Regions from separate parts of the Streptomyces sp. NPDC029138 genome, predicted to be linked through region 1. Evidence: riboswitches for the same ligand, from Rfam matches in the RefSeq annotation. Region 1 holds a riboswitch; each other region holds the start of a gene.

What was found. A riboswitch is a leader RNA that binds a small molecule or an ion and turns the genes downstream of it on or off. The one in region 1 is predicted to bind S-adenosylmethionine.
Region 2: it holds a riboswitch for S-adenosylmethionine, as region 1 does, so the genes downstream of both, thrC (threonine synthase) here and ACZ4WH_RS26295 (amino acid ABC transporter permease) in region 1, are expected to answer to the same signal.
Region 3: it holds a riboswitch for S-adenosylmethionine, as region 1 does, so the genes downstream of both, ACZ4WH_RS06985 (aminotransferase class V-fold PLP-dependent enzyme) here and ACZ4WH_RS26295 (amino acid ABC transporter permease) in region 1, are expected to answer to the same signal.

What each region holds. Positions count from the first base shown of each region.
Region 1 covers NZ_JBVHWM010000038.1:5,160-10,201, reverse strand. The annotation lists gene ACZ4WH_RS26320 (FAD-dependent oxidoreductase) at 1-145, opposite strand, end outside; gene ACZ4WH_RS26315 ((2Fe-2S)-binding protein) at 138-440, opposite strand; gene ACZ4WH_RS26310 (NAD(P)/FAD-dependent oxidoreductase) at 437-1,597, opposite strand; gene ACZ4WH_RS26305 (putative leader peptide) at 1,738-1,860, shown strand; gene ACZ4WH_RS26300 (glutathione S-transferase C-terminal domain-containing protein) at 1,943-2,830, shown strand; SAM riboswitch class IV at 2,908-3,018, shown strand; gene ACZ4WH_RS26295 (amino acid ABC transporter permease) at 3,374-4,357, shown strand; gene ACZ4WH_RS26290 (amino acid ABC transporter ATP-binding protein) at 4,354-5,042, shown strand, end outside.
Region 2 covers NZ_JBVHWM010000014.1:30,514-35,555, forward strand. The annotation lists gene groL (chaperonin GroEL) at 1-476, opposite strand, end outside; gene ACZ4WH_RS14805 (cold-shock protein) at 776-979, opposite strand; gene ACZ4WH_RS14810 (ubiquitin-like small modifier protein 1) at 1,429-1,704, opposite strand; gene thrC (threonine synthase) at 1,701-2,984, opposite strand; SAM riboswitch class I at 3,002-3,142, opposite strand; gene ACZ4WH_RS14820 (glucosyl-3-phosphoglycerate synthase) at 3,274-4,218, shown strand; gene ACZ4WH_RS14825 (alpha,alpha-trehalose-phosphate synthase (UDP-forming)) at 4,293-5,042, shown strand, end outside.
Region 3 covers NZ_JBVHWM010000004.1:280,409-285,450, reverse strand. The annotation lists gene qcrB (cytochrome bc1 complex cytochrome b subunit) at 1-674, shown strand, start outside; gene trpD (anthranilate phosphoribosyltransferase) at 796-1,860, shown strand; SAM riboswitch class IV at 1,933-2,050, shown strand; gene ACZ4WH_RS06985 (aminotransferase class V-fold PLP-dependent enzyme) at 2,182-3,558, shown strand; gene ACZ4WH_RS06980 (protein kinase domain-containing protein) at 3,611-5,042, shown strand, end outside.

The DNA.
Region 1 (5,042 bases):
CGGCGGGCTGCCGGTAGAACTGGCCGCCGGCCTGGTCGGCGGCGTCGACGAGGGTCACCTGGACGCCTCGTGCGGCGGCGGCCAGTGCGGCGGCGAGCCCGGCCGGGCCCGCGCCGACGACGGCGAGACGCGGTCGTTCAGTCATCGTCCCGGCCCGTCCCCTCCTGGGTGCGGATCACGTCTCCCGGCTGCACCGGAACGAGGCAAGCCCGTTGGTTGGGGCGGCCGTTGACGGTCACCAGACAGTCGAAGCACACCCCGATCCCGCAGAACACCCCGCGAGGCCGCCCCGCGCCGCGCGTGCTGCGCCAGGCCGTCACGCCCGCCGCCCACAGCGCCGCGGCGACTGTCTGGCCCGGCAGCGCCTCCAGGGGCCGGCCGTCGAAGGTGACGGTACGGGCCGGGCCCGGCCGGGTTCGCGTCAACTCGTGCGGATTCACTGGACGTTGCCTTCCTCGGTGTCGAACCGCTCCGGCCGGAACGGCGTGAGGTCCAGCTCCGGTGCCTTCCCGGTGAGCGTCTGCGCGATCAACTGCCCGGTGCCGGGGGCGAGTCCGATGCCCGCGCCCTCGTGCCCGCAGGCGTGGAACAGGCCGGGCACCCGTGGATCGGGTCCGATGGCGGGCAGATGGTCCGGCAGATACGGCCGGAAGCCCGCGTACGTCCGTAGCGCGCGGACCCGCTTGAGGAAGGGGAACAGGCCGATCGCCCCGGCGGCGAGCGCCCGCATCGCCGGCAGCGACAACGAGCGGTCGAAGCCGACCCGTTCGCGGGTGGCGCCGATCAGCACCGGACCGGCGGCCGTGCCCTCCACGACCGGTGAGCTGCGCAGGGCGGCCGAGTCGCTGGCCACGTCGGCCACGTAGTCAGCGGCGTACACCTTGTGCCGGACCATGCGCGGCAGCGGCTCGGTGACCAGAACGAAGCCGCGCCGGGGGAGCACCGGCAGCCGGACGCCGGCGAGCGAGGCGAGGCCGCCGCCCCAGGTGCCGGCCGCGTTCACCACCGCCGGTGCGTGGATGTCGCCCCGGTCGGTGCGGACGCCGTACACCGTCCCCCGCGCGGTGCGCAGTACCCCGGTCACCGTACGGCCGGTGTGCACGGCGGCGCCGGAGGCACGGATCAGGTGGGCGGCGGCCAGCGCGGGCATGACCTGGGCGTCCTGCGGGTAGTGCACCGCGCCCGCCATGCCGGGCGCCAAGTGGGGTTCCAGTTCGGCGAGTCGGTCGGCGTCGACCGGTACGGCGGTGACGCCGGCGGCCCGCTGGTCCGCGGCGAACTCCCGGAGCGCGGCCAGGGTGCCGGGCGCCGGGGCGACCACGAGGCCGCCCTTGGGTTCGTACTCGATCGCGGCCCCCAGCTCCCGCGCCAGCCCGGCCCACAACCGGGCCGACATCAGCGCGAGTGCGAGTTCCGGGCCCGGCTCCTTGTCGGAGACGAGCAGGTTGCCCTCGCCGGCGCCGGTGGTGCCGCCGGCCACCGGGCCCCGGTCCACCAGCCGTACGTCGAGTCCGGCGCGCGCGGCGTACAGGGCACAGGCCGCGCCTGTCATTCCAGCCCCGACGACCACGACATCGCAGGTCAGTCGCTTCGCCACGCCAGTACTATGTCACATGTTTCCCTTTCTGCGGAGTCCTCGGCGCCGGCCCCGATCCCCAGGCGTGGACGCCCCCTTGACGTCGCACGGAGCCCGATCGACACTCCACGGAGGGAATCCTAGTGAACAGGTAGGAAATCATGGCGCGCCGTGAAACGGGCATCGGCCGGACCGGCCGGACGCCGTTGCGCGCACCCCTGCTCACCTCCCGCCGCCACATCGACCTCCAGCGTGTGTGCAGCGCGATCAGCCGCCACCGCTGAGCCGGGCCGCCCCTTCGCCCCCACCGACCGGTCGCGCCCGCGCCGGCGCGCCCCTCCGCACACCCACCACCAGGGGAGACGCATGTCCATCACTCCGCTCGCCGCCGTCCCGTCCGTCCGTGGCGCCGCGCCCGTCTTCCGGGGCCGGATCGGCCGGGACGCGCGCAGCGGCCACTACGCCGTGCCGCACCGCTACCGGCTCCATCTGTCGACCGCCTGCCCCGACGGGTTGCGCCTCGCCGTCGGCCACAGCCTCCTCGGCCTCGACGCCCGCTGTCCCGTCACCCTCCTGCCCGCTGTCCCGGACTGTCCCGGCGGCGGCCACGCGGCGCTGCGCCCGCTGTACGAGGCGAGTGCCCACCACTACACCGGCCCGGCGCTCGCGCCCGTGCTCAGCGACGACTGGTCCGGACGCATCGTCAGCACCCACACCCTCGACATCCTGCGCGACCTGGACCGGTTCCGGCCGGGCGGCCCCACCTGCCTGTACCCCTCCGGCCTGGAGTCCGTGATCGAGGCCGTCGAGCGGATGTGCGCCGAGGGCATCGAGGAGGCCGCGCAGCGCGCCGGACGCGCCGGTGCCGACCCGGCCGAGCGGGCCGCCGCCCTCGATGTGCTGCTGGACACCCTGGGCCGGCTGGAGCGGCGGCTGAGCGGCGAGGAGTACCTGGCCGACGGCCGGCTCACCGCCGCCGACGTCGAGCTGTGGGTGACCCTGGTGCAGCTCGACACCGTGCACCGCTGCCATCTCGACGCCTCCGCCGTGCACCGCATCGCCGACCACCGCGCCCTGTGGGCCTACGCCCGCCGCCTGGCCGCCCACCCCGCCTTCGGCCGCCACCTCGACCTGGACGGCATCGCCCGCCGCCACCACGGCCGCTGCCACGGGCTGGAGGCCGCCGGAGCCGCTGTCCAGATCCTGGACTGGGCAGGTCATGCGGCGGACGCCCCGGACGCTTCTCGCAGGTGAGAGCGGGTCGCCGATGTCCACTGGGCGGACGGCCGTTGACATTCGAACGGGCAACTGCCTTACTTACGGCTCAGAACGGTCATGAGCGTCAGCGCCAAGCCCTGGCTCGCTGACCGGCAACCCTCGCATCGCGGTGGGGTGCCCCAGGTGACGACCGGACCGGACGACGTTTTCGGTAAGCGCGAGGCCCCACGGGGCCGGAACAGTGACAGGTGACGCCATGTACGCAGCTCCCAGGACGGCCGCGAGCCGCCCCCAGGGCTGCGTACCGTCGTACGCCGGACTCCTCGTCGCCGACCGCGCCGTCGATCTGCTCCGCGTGAACAGCGCACTGTGTACCGCACCGGGCTCTGCCCGCTGTCAGGGCTGACGTCTCCTCCCAGCCCCCGCGTTCCCGCCGCACACCGTCCGTCCGGTGTGCCGTTGTCCGCCCAGCCCCCGGTTCCGCGCCCGTCCGTGCGCCGCCTCGTGCCGCAGTGCCGTCGTGGCCCACCGCCGCTCCCGCGCGGCCCCCCGGGGTGACCGACTTTGCCGGAGCCCGCCATGAGTGAACCCCCAGGCGCCGCCGTCTCCCTAGCCGAGGCGCCGCCCGCCACCGACACGCCGTCAACACCCTTGTCCTCCCAGCGACTTCAGCCGCCGCGTCGGCCCGGGCGGTGGATCGTCACCGCCGTCGTCCTCGTGCTCGTCGCGCAGATCCTGCACGGACTGGTCACGAACCCCTTCTACCAGTGGGACCGCTTCCGCTACTGGTTCCTGCGCCCGACCGTCCTCGACGGCCTCCTCGTCACCCTTGAAGTCGCCGCGCTCAGCGCCGTCCTGGGGCTCCTCGGCGGCATCCTGCTGGCGCTCGCCCGGCTCTCCGGAAGCCCGGTGCCTCGCGCGGTCAGCTGGACCTACACCTGGCTGTTCCGCTCCGTGCCGCTCATCGTCGTACTGATCTTCCTGTACAACTTCAGCGCCCTGTACAAGACGTTGAGCCTCGGCGTGCCCTTCGGACCCGCCTTCGTCACCTTCGACGAGTCCAGGCTGGCCACCGACATGACGATCGCCGTCATCGGCCTCAGCCTCAACGAGGCGGCGTACGCGGCCGAGGTGGTCCGCGGCGGCATCCTCTCCGTCGACCAGGGACAGCACGAGGCGGCCGCCGCGCTCGGCCTGCCCAAGGGCTACCAGTTCCGCCGGATCGTCTTCCCGCAGGCCCTCCGGTCCATCACCCCGAACTACGTCAACCAGCTGATCGGCCTCATCAAGAGCACGTCCCTGGTCTTCTACGTGTCGCTGCTCGACCTGTTCGGCGCGGTGCAGTCGATGGGCAGCACCTACCCCGGTGACATCGTGCCGCTGCTGATGGTCGCCACCGTCTGGTACCTGATCCTGACCAGCGCCGTGTCCGTCGTCCAGTTCTACGTCGAGCGGTACTACGCCCGGGGCGCCACCCGCACCCTGCCGCCGACCCCCTTGGGAAAAGCCCGGGCCGGCCTCGCCGACCTGCGGGCCCGGCTGCGCCGGGAGGCCGCCGTATGACCACCACGCAGACCCTCCCCAAGACCGTCCCCGCCGCGCTCGAAGTACACGGTGTCCACAAGTGGTACGGCTCCCACCGCGTCCTCGACGGCATCGACCTGACCGTCCGCCCCGGTGAGGTCACGGTGATCCTCGGGCCGTCCGGCTCCGGCAAGTCCACGCTGCTCAGAGTCGTCAACCACCTGGAGAAGCCCGACATCGGCCACGTCAGCGTGGGCGGTGAGCTGATCGGGGTGAAGCGGCACGGGGACCGGCTCAGGGAACTCGGCGAGCGCGCCATCCTGGCCCAGCGCAGCCGGATCGGCTTCGTCTTCCAGAACTTCAACCTCTTCCCGCATCTGACCGTTCTGGAGAACGTCGCCGCCGCCCCCGCCGCCACCGGCAGGCTGACCAAGGCGGCGGCCCGGGAACTCGCCAGGGAACTCCTCGACCGCGTCGGCCTCGGCGACAGGACCGGCGCCTACCCACGGCAGTTGTCCGGCGGACAGCAGCAGCGCGTCGCCATCGCCCGCGCCCTCGCCCTGCGGCCCGGGATCATCCTCTTCGACGAGCCGACCTCGGCGCTCGACCCCGAACTCGTCGGCGAGGTGCTGGCCGTCATCAAGGACCTGGCGACCAGCGGCACCACCCTCGTCATCGTCACCCACGAGATCGGCTTCGCCCGCGAGGTCGCCGACCGGGTCGT
Region 2 (5,042 bases), on a different contig from region 1:
AGCTCGCCGATCTGGGTGTCGGCGGCGGAGATGGACGCGGTGGAGGCGATCTGCTCCTTGGTCTCGACGTCCTTCGCCTGCTCCAGCAGGGCGGCGGAGACGGCCTCGACGGCCTTCTCGATACCGCGCTTCAGAGCCATCGGGTTGGCACCGGCGGCGACGTTGCGCAGGCCCTCCTTGACCAGGGCCTGGGCGAGCACGGTCGCGGTGGTCGTACCGTCACCGGCGACGTCGTCCGTCTTCTTGGCGACTTCCTTGACCAGCTCGGCGCCGATCTTCTCGTACGGGTCCTCGAGCTCGATCTCCTTGGCGATGGAGACACCATCGTTGGTGATCGTGGGGGCGCCCCACTTCTTCTCGAGGACGACGTTGCGGCCCTTGGGGCCGAGCGTCACCTTCACGGCGTCCGCGAGCTGGTTCATGCCGCGCTCGAGGCCGCGCCGCGCCTCCTCGTCGAACGCGATGATCTTGGCCATGTGAAGTGGTCCCTCCAGGACTGGGGGTGATTCCTTCGGACCGCGCCCGCGCCCGCGACGGACGGCTCGCCGGCCTGGTGGTTCCTTGCCCCACCCGGCCCGCGGGCCTCACCGACCCGGTCCTTCGCTGTCACTCTCACCTTCAGAGTGCTAACGCCAATGATTAGCACTCGGCATGGTCGAGTGCAAGCGCCTCGGCGGGTGCGGGGCCCCCGTCAGCCGCACGCGAACAGCGGAACCGGGGCACGGCGAAGGGCCCGCACCCTCTGCGAGGTGCGGGCCCTTCGGACAAGAAACGTTCAGGCGCTGAGGCGAACCATGTCGGCCTGCGGGCCCTTCTGGCCCTGCGAGATCTCGAACTCCACCCGCTGGCCCTCTTCCAGGGTGCGGTAGCCGTCCATCTGAATGGCGCTGTAGTGGACGAAGACGTCCGCACCACCGTCGACCGCGATGAAGCCGTACCCCTTCTCCGCGTTGAACCACTTGACGGTGCCCTGAGCCATGCCTAACTCCCCTATTACTGGCCCTTGCACAGATCCGCACTTCGCGAACCCGGGTCAGACCTCACCCCCCATGGGACGGGGGCGTGCGCCGGAACGCGTCGACCGCGGCTGAATGTATCTGTCCAACTGCCGTCTGCAACAGGTCAATCGGACGAGAATTCTGGACGCGAGCGGTCCGGAATCTGGTGAGAATTCATCCGACTTCAGGGCAAGTCGGGCCCCATAAAAGCCACAAAAGCCGCAGAGAACCCGCATACTTTGGCTACTTCTTGTCGGGCGTGCGGCATGAAATCCAGGGCCCGCGACCCGAAGGCCGCGACCGTGTTCCCCAACTCTACCGCGCTCAATCACACAGAATTGCCCCCTCCGCTTCTCTCACGGAGGGGGCAATCGGATGAACGGTCGGTAACCGCCGTTACCGAAGGTAATGAGCGTGCGAATCCGCCGGCTCAGCCGCCGGCGACCGCCGGGATGATCGAGACGCCGGCCCCGTCGGGGGTCGCCGTGTCCAGGCCCTGCTCGAAGCGGACGTCGTCGTCGTTGACGTAGACGTTGACGAACCGGCGCAGCTTGCCCTGGTCGTCCAGCACGCGCGCGGCGATGCCCGTGTGGCTCTTCTCCAGGTCGGCGATGACCTCACCGAGCGTCGCGCCCTCGGCGGCGACCTCGGCCCGGCCGCCGGTGTAGGTGCGCAGGATGGTGGGGATGCGAACGGTCACGCTCATGCGAGGCCAGCCTCTCGGAAGGAGTCCAGGGTCGGGCGGATGGTGGCGGTGAGGCCGGTCCCGGCCACCGCGTCCAGGGTCTTCAGGCCGTCGCCGGTGTTGAGGACGACCGTGGTCTTCGCCGGGTCCAGCACACCGTCCTCGAGCAGCTTGCGGGTGACTCCGACGGTCACGCCGCCGGCGGTCTCCGCGAAGATGCCCTCGGTCCGCGCGAGCAGCTTGATCGCGTCCACGACCTCCGCGTCCGTCACGTCCTCCACGGCACCGCCGGTGCGGCGCGCGATGTCCAGGACGTACGGCCCGTCGGCCGGGTTGCCGATGGCCAGGGACTTGGCGATGGTGTTCGGCTTCTGGGGCCGTACGACGTCGTGGCCGGCCTTGAAGGCGGTGGAGACCGGGGAGCAGCCCTCGGCCTGCGCGCCGAAGATCTTGTACGGCCTGTCCTCGACCAGCCCCAGCTTGATCAGCTCCTGGAGACCCTTGTCGATCTTCGTGAGCTGGGAGCCGGAGGCGATCGGGACCACGATCTGGTCCGGCAGCCGCCAGCCGAGCTGCTCGCAGATCTCGTACGCCAGGGTCTTGGAGCCCTCCGCGTAGTACGGCCGCAGGTTGACGTTGACGAAGCCCCAGCCCTCGCCGGCCGGGTCGCCGATCAGCTCGGAGCAGAAGCGGTTCACGTCGTCGTAGTTGCCCTCGATGCCGACGAGTTCACCGCCGTAGACCGCGGCCATGACGACCTTGCCCTGCTCCAGGTCGTGCGGGATGAACACGCAGGAGCGGAAGCCGGCGCGGGCGGCGGCGGCGCCGACGGCGCCGGCCAGGTTGCCGGTTGAGGAGCAGGACAGCGTGGTGAAGCCGAAGGCGCGGGCGGCCTCCAGGGCCTGGGCCACGACCCGGTCCTTGAAGGAGTGGGTCGGATTGCCGGAGTCGTCCTTCACGTACAGACCGCCGGTCACGCCCAGCTCGCGAGCCAGGTTGTCGGCCTTGACGAGCTTGGTCCAGCCGGGGTTGATGTTCGGCTTGTCGGCGACGTCCGCCGGGACCGGCAGGAGGGGCGCGTAGCGCCAGATGTTCGCGGGGCCCGCCTCGATACGGCGGCGCAGTTCCTCGGTGTCGTAGGCGGAGAAGTCGTAGGCGATCTCCAGCGGGCCGAAACACTCCTCGCAGGCGAAGACCGGGCCGAGCGGCACCCGATGACCGCACTCGCGACAGCTCAGGGCAGCGGCGGGGCCGAGGTCGACGGTGGATTCGCTGGTGCTTGCAACTGTCTGCACAGCCATGGAGGCGAGGCCCTTTCTCCTCATCTTCCTCACGACGCATCTCGTCGTGAGACGGAATTGGCACCTTCCCTGGCCGGGAGCCTCGCGTGAACGGGTCCGGATCAGGGGGGTTGCCGGGGCTTCATCGGGCCGTGTCCCTCTGCCCCTCTGGATGAGCGGTATGCGGTTGTAGAACGCACAGGACCCCCGACATGCGATGGTCACCGGCGTTGTTCAAGACTGTAACCGACGGCCGGGACAGTTGAGACAGCCGTCCGAACCGCGAGACACGAGTGAGGAGCCACAGACTGTGCTGGAAGAAGTCGAGCGCTGGCTGACCACCCGGTCCTGGTCCGTGGCCGCCCGCCCGCTGCACCAGATCCTCGCAGCCAAGCAGCGCACGGGCCGGACGATCAGCGTCGTGCTGCCCGCGCTCAACGAGGAGGAGACCGTCGGCGACATCGTCGCGGTCATCCGGCACGACCTCGTGGAGCAGGTGCCGCTCGTCGACGAGATCGTGGTCGTCGACTCCGGCTCCACCGACCGCACCTCCCAGGTCGCCGCGCGCGCGGGCGCCCGGGTCGTCCACCGCGACACCATCCTGCCGCGCCTGCCGGCCGTCCCCGGCAAGGGCGAGGTGCTGTGGCGGTCGCTGCTGGTGACCAGCGGGGACATCGTCTGCTTCATCGACGCGGACCTGAAGGAGTTCTCCTCCGACTTCGTCTCCGGGATCGTCGGCCCGCTGCTCACCGATCCGGACGTCGACCTGGTCAAGGCGATGTACGACCGCCCGCTCGGCGGCAGCGCCGGGCAGGGCGGCCGGGTCACCGAGCTGATGGCCCGCCCGCTGCTGAACATGCACTGGCCGCAGCTGGCCGGGTTCGTGCAGCCGCTGGGCGGCGAGTACGCGGCCCGCCGCTCCCTGCTGGAACAGCTGCCGTTCCCGGTGGGCTACGGCGTGGAGCTGGGCATGCTGGTGGACGCGCTGCACCTGGTCGGCCTGGACGCGCTGGCCCAGGTCGACGTGGGGGTGCGCAAGCACCGGCACCAGGACGGGCAGGCGCTCGGCCGGATGGCCGCCGCGATCTACCGCACCGCACAGCTCCGGCTGGCCCGCGGCCATCTGGTCCGGCCCGCGCTGACCCAGTTCGAGCGGGGCGAGGACGGGTTCGAGCCGCGCACCTACTCGGTGGACACCGAGGAGCGGCCGCCCATGGTGGAGATCGCGGAGTACGCCGAACGGAAGGTGGCGTGAACGGGCCGTATACGGTCGGCTCGCCGGGCGGGCCGTACGTTTGAGCGTTTCCGGGCCGGGCTAGGTTGAGGCGTATGGCTTCCACGCTCGATGCTGCGGAAAAGGCTCAGGTGCTGGTCGCGTCGAACCGCGGCCCGGTCTCCTATCAGGTGGGCGAGGACGGCTCGCTGCACGCCCGGCGGGGTGGCGGCGGGCTGGTCTCGGGACTGTCCGCCATCGGGTCGGACGCGGGCTCGGTCTGGGTGTGCGCCGCGCTCGGCGACGGCGACCGGGCGGCCGTCCGGCGCGCGGACGGCGGGCTGCTGCCGGCCGAGGACACCGGCGGGCAGCGGGTGCGGATGCTCGACATCGACACGACCGTGCACGCCGAGGCGTACAACGGGATCGCCAACTCGGTGCTCTGGTTCGTCCACCACATGCTGTACCAGACGCCGCTGGAGCCGGTCTTCGACGCCGGTTTCCGCCGGCAGTGGGGGTCGTACGAGGCCTACAACCGGGCGTTCGCCGAGGCGCTGGCCGAGGAGGCCGCCGAGGGCGCGGCCGTGCTGATCCAGGACTACCACCTGGCCCTCGCCCCCCGCATGCTCCGCCAGCTCCGGCCCGACCTGCGCATCGGCCACTTCTCGCACACCCCGTGGGCGCCGCCGGACTACTTCCGGCTCCTTCCCGACGACATCGCGGCCGAGCTGCTCGGCGGCATCCTGGGCGCGGACCGGGCGGCGTTCCTCACCCGGCGGTGGGCGGACGCGTTCACGGACTGCTGTCACGCGGTGCTCGGGCCCGGCATCCCCTCCGGCACCCGGATCGGGGTGCACGGGCTGGGC
Region 3 (5,042 bases), on a different contig from region 1:
CCATGCCGGGCTGGGAGATCGACTTCTGGGGCCACACGCTCGTCCTGGGCGTGTTCATCCCGCTGGTGCTGTTCGGCGTGATCCTCGGCGCGATCGCGGCGTACCCGTTCATCGAGGCCTGGGTCACCGGCGACAAGCGCGAGCACCACATCCTGGACCGCCCGCGCAACGCTCCGACCCGTACGGCGTTCGGTGTCGCCTGGCTGACCGTGTACTTCGTGATGCTGATCGGTGGCGGCAACGACATCTTCGCCACGCACTTCCACCTGTCGATCAACGCGGTCACCTGGTTCGTCCGGATCGCCTACTTCGTGGCCCCGGTCATCGCGTTCATCGTCACCAAGCGGATCTGCCTGGGCCTCCAGCGCCGCGACCGCGACAAGGTGCTGCACGGCCGCGAGACCGGCATCATCAAGCGGCTGCCGCACGGTGAGTTCATCGAGGTGCACGAGCCGCTCAGCCAGGAGCAGCTGCACACGCTCACCTCGCACGAGCAGTACACGCCGGCCGAGATCGGTCCGACGGTCGACGAGAACGGGGTCGAGCGCAAGGTCCCGGCCTCGGAGAAGCTGCGGGTGAAGCTGTCCAACGCCTACTACGGCGAGGACAACCAGATCCCGAAGCCGACCGTCGAGGAGTACAAGGAGATCACGAGCGGCCACGGCCACCACTGATCCCCGCGTCGCCACGCCACTCCGAAGGGCCCCGTCCGTAACCCGGACGGGGCCCTTCGCCGTGCCTCCGGCTGGATAGGGTGGTGTACGACGTAGCAGGAATCTGTTCAAGGAGCGGCTGATGAGCGCTGTGACCCCCGCTGGAGGCGACACCGCGGCGGGCCGCTCCTGGCCCGCCCTGCTGAACGGTCTGCTGGACGGCCGGGACCTGTCCGCCGACGACACCGCCTGGGCCATGGACCTGATCATGCGCGGGGAGGCGACCGACGCGCAGATCGCCGGGTTCATGGTGGCGCTGCGGGCCAAGGGCGAGACGGTCCAGGAGATCACCGGACTGGTCCGGACGATGTACGCGCACGCGAACGTCATCGAGGTGCCCGGCCCGGCCGTCGACATCGTCGGCACCGGCGGGGACGGCGCCAAGACGGTGAACATCTCCACCATGTCCTCGATCGTCGTCGCGGGCGCGGGTGCCAAGGTCGTCAAGCACGGCAACCGCGCCGCGTCCTCCGCCTCCGGCTCCTCCGACGTCCTGGAGAAGCTCGGCATCAACCTGAACCTGACCCCGCAGCGGGTGGCCGAGGTGGCCGAGGAAGCCGGCATCACCATCTGCTTCGCGGTGCGGTTCCATCCGTCCCTGCGCCATGTCGCCCCCGCGCGCGGCCAGTTGGGCATCCGGACCACCTTCAACGTGCTGGGCCCGCTGACCAACCCCGCGCAGGTGCGGTCGCAGGCCGTCGGTGTCGCGGATCCCCGCATGGCGCCGATCGTCGCCGGCGTCCTCGCCGAGCGCGGCAACTCGGCGCTGGTCTTCCGGGGCGACGACGGCCTCGACGAGCTGACCGTGACCGCTACCTCCCGGGTGTGGGTGGTCCGGGACGGCAAGGTCACCGAGGAGACCTTCGACCCGCGCGAGGTCGGCATCGACCTCGTCCCCGTGGACGCCCTGCGCGGTGCCGACGCCTCCTACAACGCCGAGGTCGCCCGCCGCCTGCTCGACGGTGAGACAGGGGCCGTACGGGACGCCGTCCTGCTGAACTCGGCGGCGGCGCTGGTGGCCCTCGAGCCGACGGACGCGCCGCTCACCGAGCAGATCCGCGCGGGCATGGCGCGGGCCGCGGAGTCGATCGACTCGGGCGCGGCCAAGCGCACCCTGGACCGCTGGGTGGCCGTCAGCAACGCCTAGCGCCCCGGGAGTCGTCCCGCGATCCGGACACGGGTTGCGGGACGACGATCACTTCAGTACGTTCCTGTACCAGGTCATGAGTGACAGTCATGAGGCCCCGGCCGACTGTCCGGCAACCCTCCGTCCGTGGCGGGGTGCCCCGGGTGAAGACCAGGCCGTACGGCAGCAAGGCCTACGGCAAGCGCGGACCCCTCACACACCAGGGGTCCTGGTCGTTCGAGGGAGCCTTCCGTGAGCAAGCGAATGCGTTAGGGCCGCAGAGCCCCGCCTCCGCACACCCCTTTTCTCTCTTCTCCGCATTCCTGTCACGGGAGTTCCGCCATGTCTGTCTCCACCGCTGCCGCCGACCAGTCCGTTTGCGCCCCTCTGTCCGTCCTTGGGCGAGATGTCACCGTCCCCCTGGTCACCGGCGGCGAAGTCACCTACGCCGCCCTGGACTACGCGGCCAGCGCCCCCGCCCTCCAGCGCGTCTGGGACGACGTCGCCGCGTACGCCCCGTACTACGGCAGCGTCCACCGGGGCGCCGGCTACCTCTCCCAGCTCTCCACCGACCTGTTCGAGAACGCCCGCACGACGGTCGCCGACTTCCTCGGCTGCCGTCCGGACGACCAGGTGATCTTCACCCGCTCCACCACCGACTCCCTCAACCTGCTGGCCCGGGCGCTCCCGGCCGACTGCCAGGTCTTCGTCTTCGAGACCGAGCACCACGCCTCCCTGCTGCCCTGGCGGGACGCGCGGGTCACCTGCCTCAACGCCCCGCGCACCCCGCGGCAGGCCGTCGAGACCCTGGAGCGGGCCCTCGCCGACCGCACCGCGTCCATCGAAGGGGGCCAGGGCCCGGCCCTGGTCTGCGTCACCGGCGCCTCCAACGTCACCGGCGAGCTGTGGCCGGTGCGCGAACTGGCCGCCGTCGCGCACGCCCACGGAGCCCGCATCGTCCTGGACGCCGCCCAGCTGGCCCCGCACCACCCGGTGGACATCCGTGACCTGGACGTCGACTGGGTCGCCTTCTCCGGCCACAAGCTGTACGCCCCCTTCGGCTCCGGAGTCCTGGCCGGCCGCGCCGACTGGCTCCAGGCGGCCGAGCCGTACCTCGCGGGCGGCGGCGCCAGCCGCAAGGTCACCCGGCGCGAGGACGGCGGCGTCGCCGTCGAGTGGCACGAGACCGCGGCCCGCCATGAGGCCGGCTCCCCGAACGTCATCGGCGCCTACGCCGTCGCCTCCGCCTGCAAGGCCCTCACCGAGGCCGGCTGGGACACCCTCGTCGCCCGTGAGCGGCACCTGATCGCCAAGGTCCGCGAGGGCCTGGCCGAGGTGCCCGAGGTGCGCGTGCTGTCCCTCTTCGGCGACGACGCCCCGCGCGTCGGCGTGATCTCCTTCGTCGTCGACGGCTGGAACAGCTCCCACTTCGCCGCCGCGCTCTCCGCCGAGTACGGCATCGGCGTCCGCGACGGCCTCTTCTGCGCCCACCCCCTGGTCCGCACCCTGCTCGGCAGCGACCCGCAGGCCCAGGGCGAGTGCGGTGCCCCCGAGGCGGCCCCGGGCGAGAAGTCCCTCAACGCCATCCGCGTCAGCTTCGGCGCGGGCACGCCGGACGAGCACGTGGAGCGCTTCGTGAACGCCGTCAGGGAACTGGTGGCGGAGGGCGCGAAGTGGCAGTACCGCACGGAGGACGGCCGCTGCGTGCCGGCGGTGTGAGGAGCGCCGTATAACCTCCCCCTGACGACACGTTGGACAGGGGGAGCCCGGAGTGCAGCCGCTGCGCGCAACAGACCCGCGCCACATCGGCCCGTACACCACCACGCACAGACTGGGCGCGGGCGGCATGGGCGAGGTCTACCTCGCCGAGTCCCGTACCGGCCTCAGGCTCGCGGTGAAGGTCGTACGGGCCGAGCACGCCGAGGACCGCACCTTCCGCGCCCGCTTCCGCCACGAGGTCCGCGCCGCCCAGACCGTCGGCGGCGCGGACACCTACACCGCACGGGTCGTGGACGCCGACACCGAGGCCGAACGACCTTGGATGGCAACGGAGTTCGTGTCCGGGCCGAATGTGCGGGACGCCGTCCTGGACCACGGCGCGCTGCCCGGGCCCGCGGTCCGTGTCCTCGCCGCCGCGCTCGGCGAGGCGCTGGCCGCCATCCACGCCAAGGGGCTGGTCCACCGAGATCTGAAGCCGTCGAACATCCTGCTGGGCCCGGACGGGCCCCGGGTCATCGACTTCGGGATCGTCCGGGCGCTGGAGGCCACCGCGCTGACCCGCACCGGCGCGGTCGTCGGCTCGGTCGGCTATGTCTCGCCGGAGCAGATCCGCAACGGCGGCCAGGTCGGCCCGCCCAGCGACGTCTTCTCCCTCGGCGCGGTCCTCGCCTACGCGGCGGCCGGCCGGGAGCCGTTCGGCGAGGGCCAGGACTCGGTGGTGCTGCTGCGCATCCTGACCCGCGACTTCGACCTGTCCGGCGTGCCGGAGGACATCCGCCCGCTGGTGACGGCCTGTCTGCGCGAGGACCCGCTGGAGCGTCCGGAGCCGGCGGAGGTGGTGGCGGGCGCCGGGTTCACCCCGGACACCCTGCGCGCCGCCGCCCGCCCGGGCTGGTACGGCCCCGCGACCCGCCCCCACCCGACCCCCGACGACCGCCCCAGCGGCGTGGAATACCTGCCCCCGGCCCCCACCACACCCACTTCCCCGGCCAACCCTGCGGCCCCGGCCGGCTCGACCGACCAGGCCACCCCGAGCGACTCGGCGACTGCTGCTGGCCCTACGGGCTCGGAGACCGGGGCGGCCGAGAGTGGTTCGGCGGTCCCTTCGATCCCGACCGACCCGGCCCCTGCGACCCCGGCCGGCTCGGCGGACCAGGCCGCCCCGGGCGACTCGGCGACTGCTGCTGCCCCGATGGGTTCGGAGACCCGGGCGACGCCGAGTGGTTCGGCGGCCGGCCCGGTCCCTGCGGCCCTGATCGGCTCGACCGACCAGGCCACCCCGGGCGACTCAGCGACTCCTGCTGCCCCGATGGGTTCGGAGACCCGGGTGACTCCGAGTGGTTCGGCGGTCCCCTCGATCCTGACCGGCCCGGTCCCTGCGGTCCCGACCGGCTCGGCGGACCAGGCCACCCCGGGCGACTCAGCGACTCCTGCTGCCCCGATGGGTTCGGAGACGCGGGTGACTCCGAGTGGTTCGGCTGTCC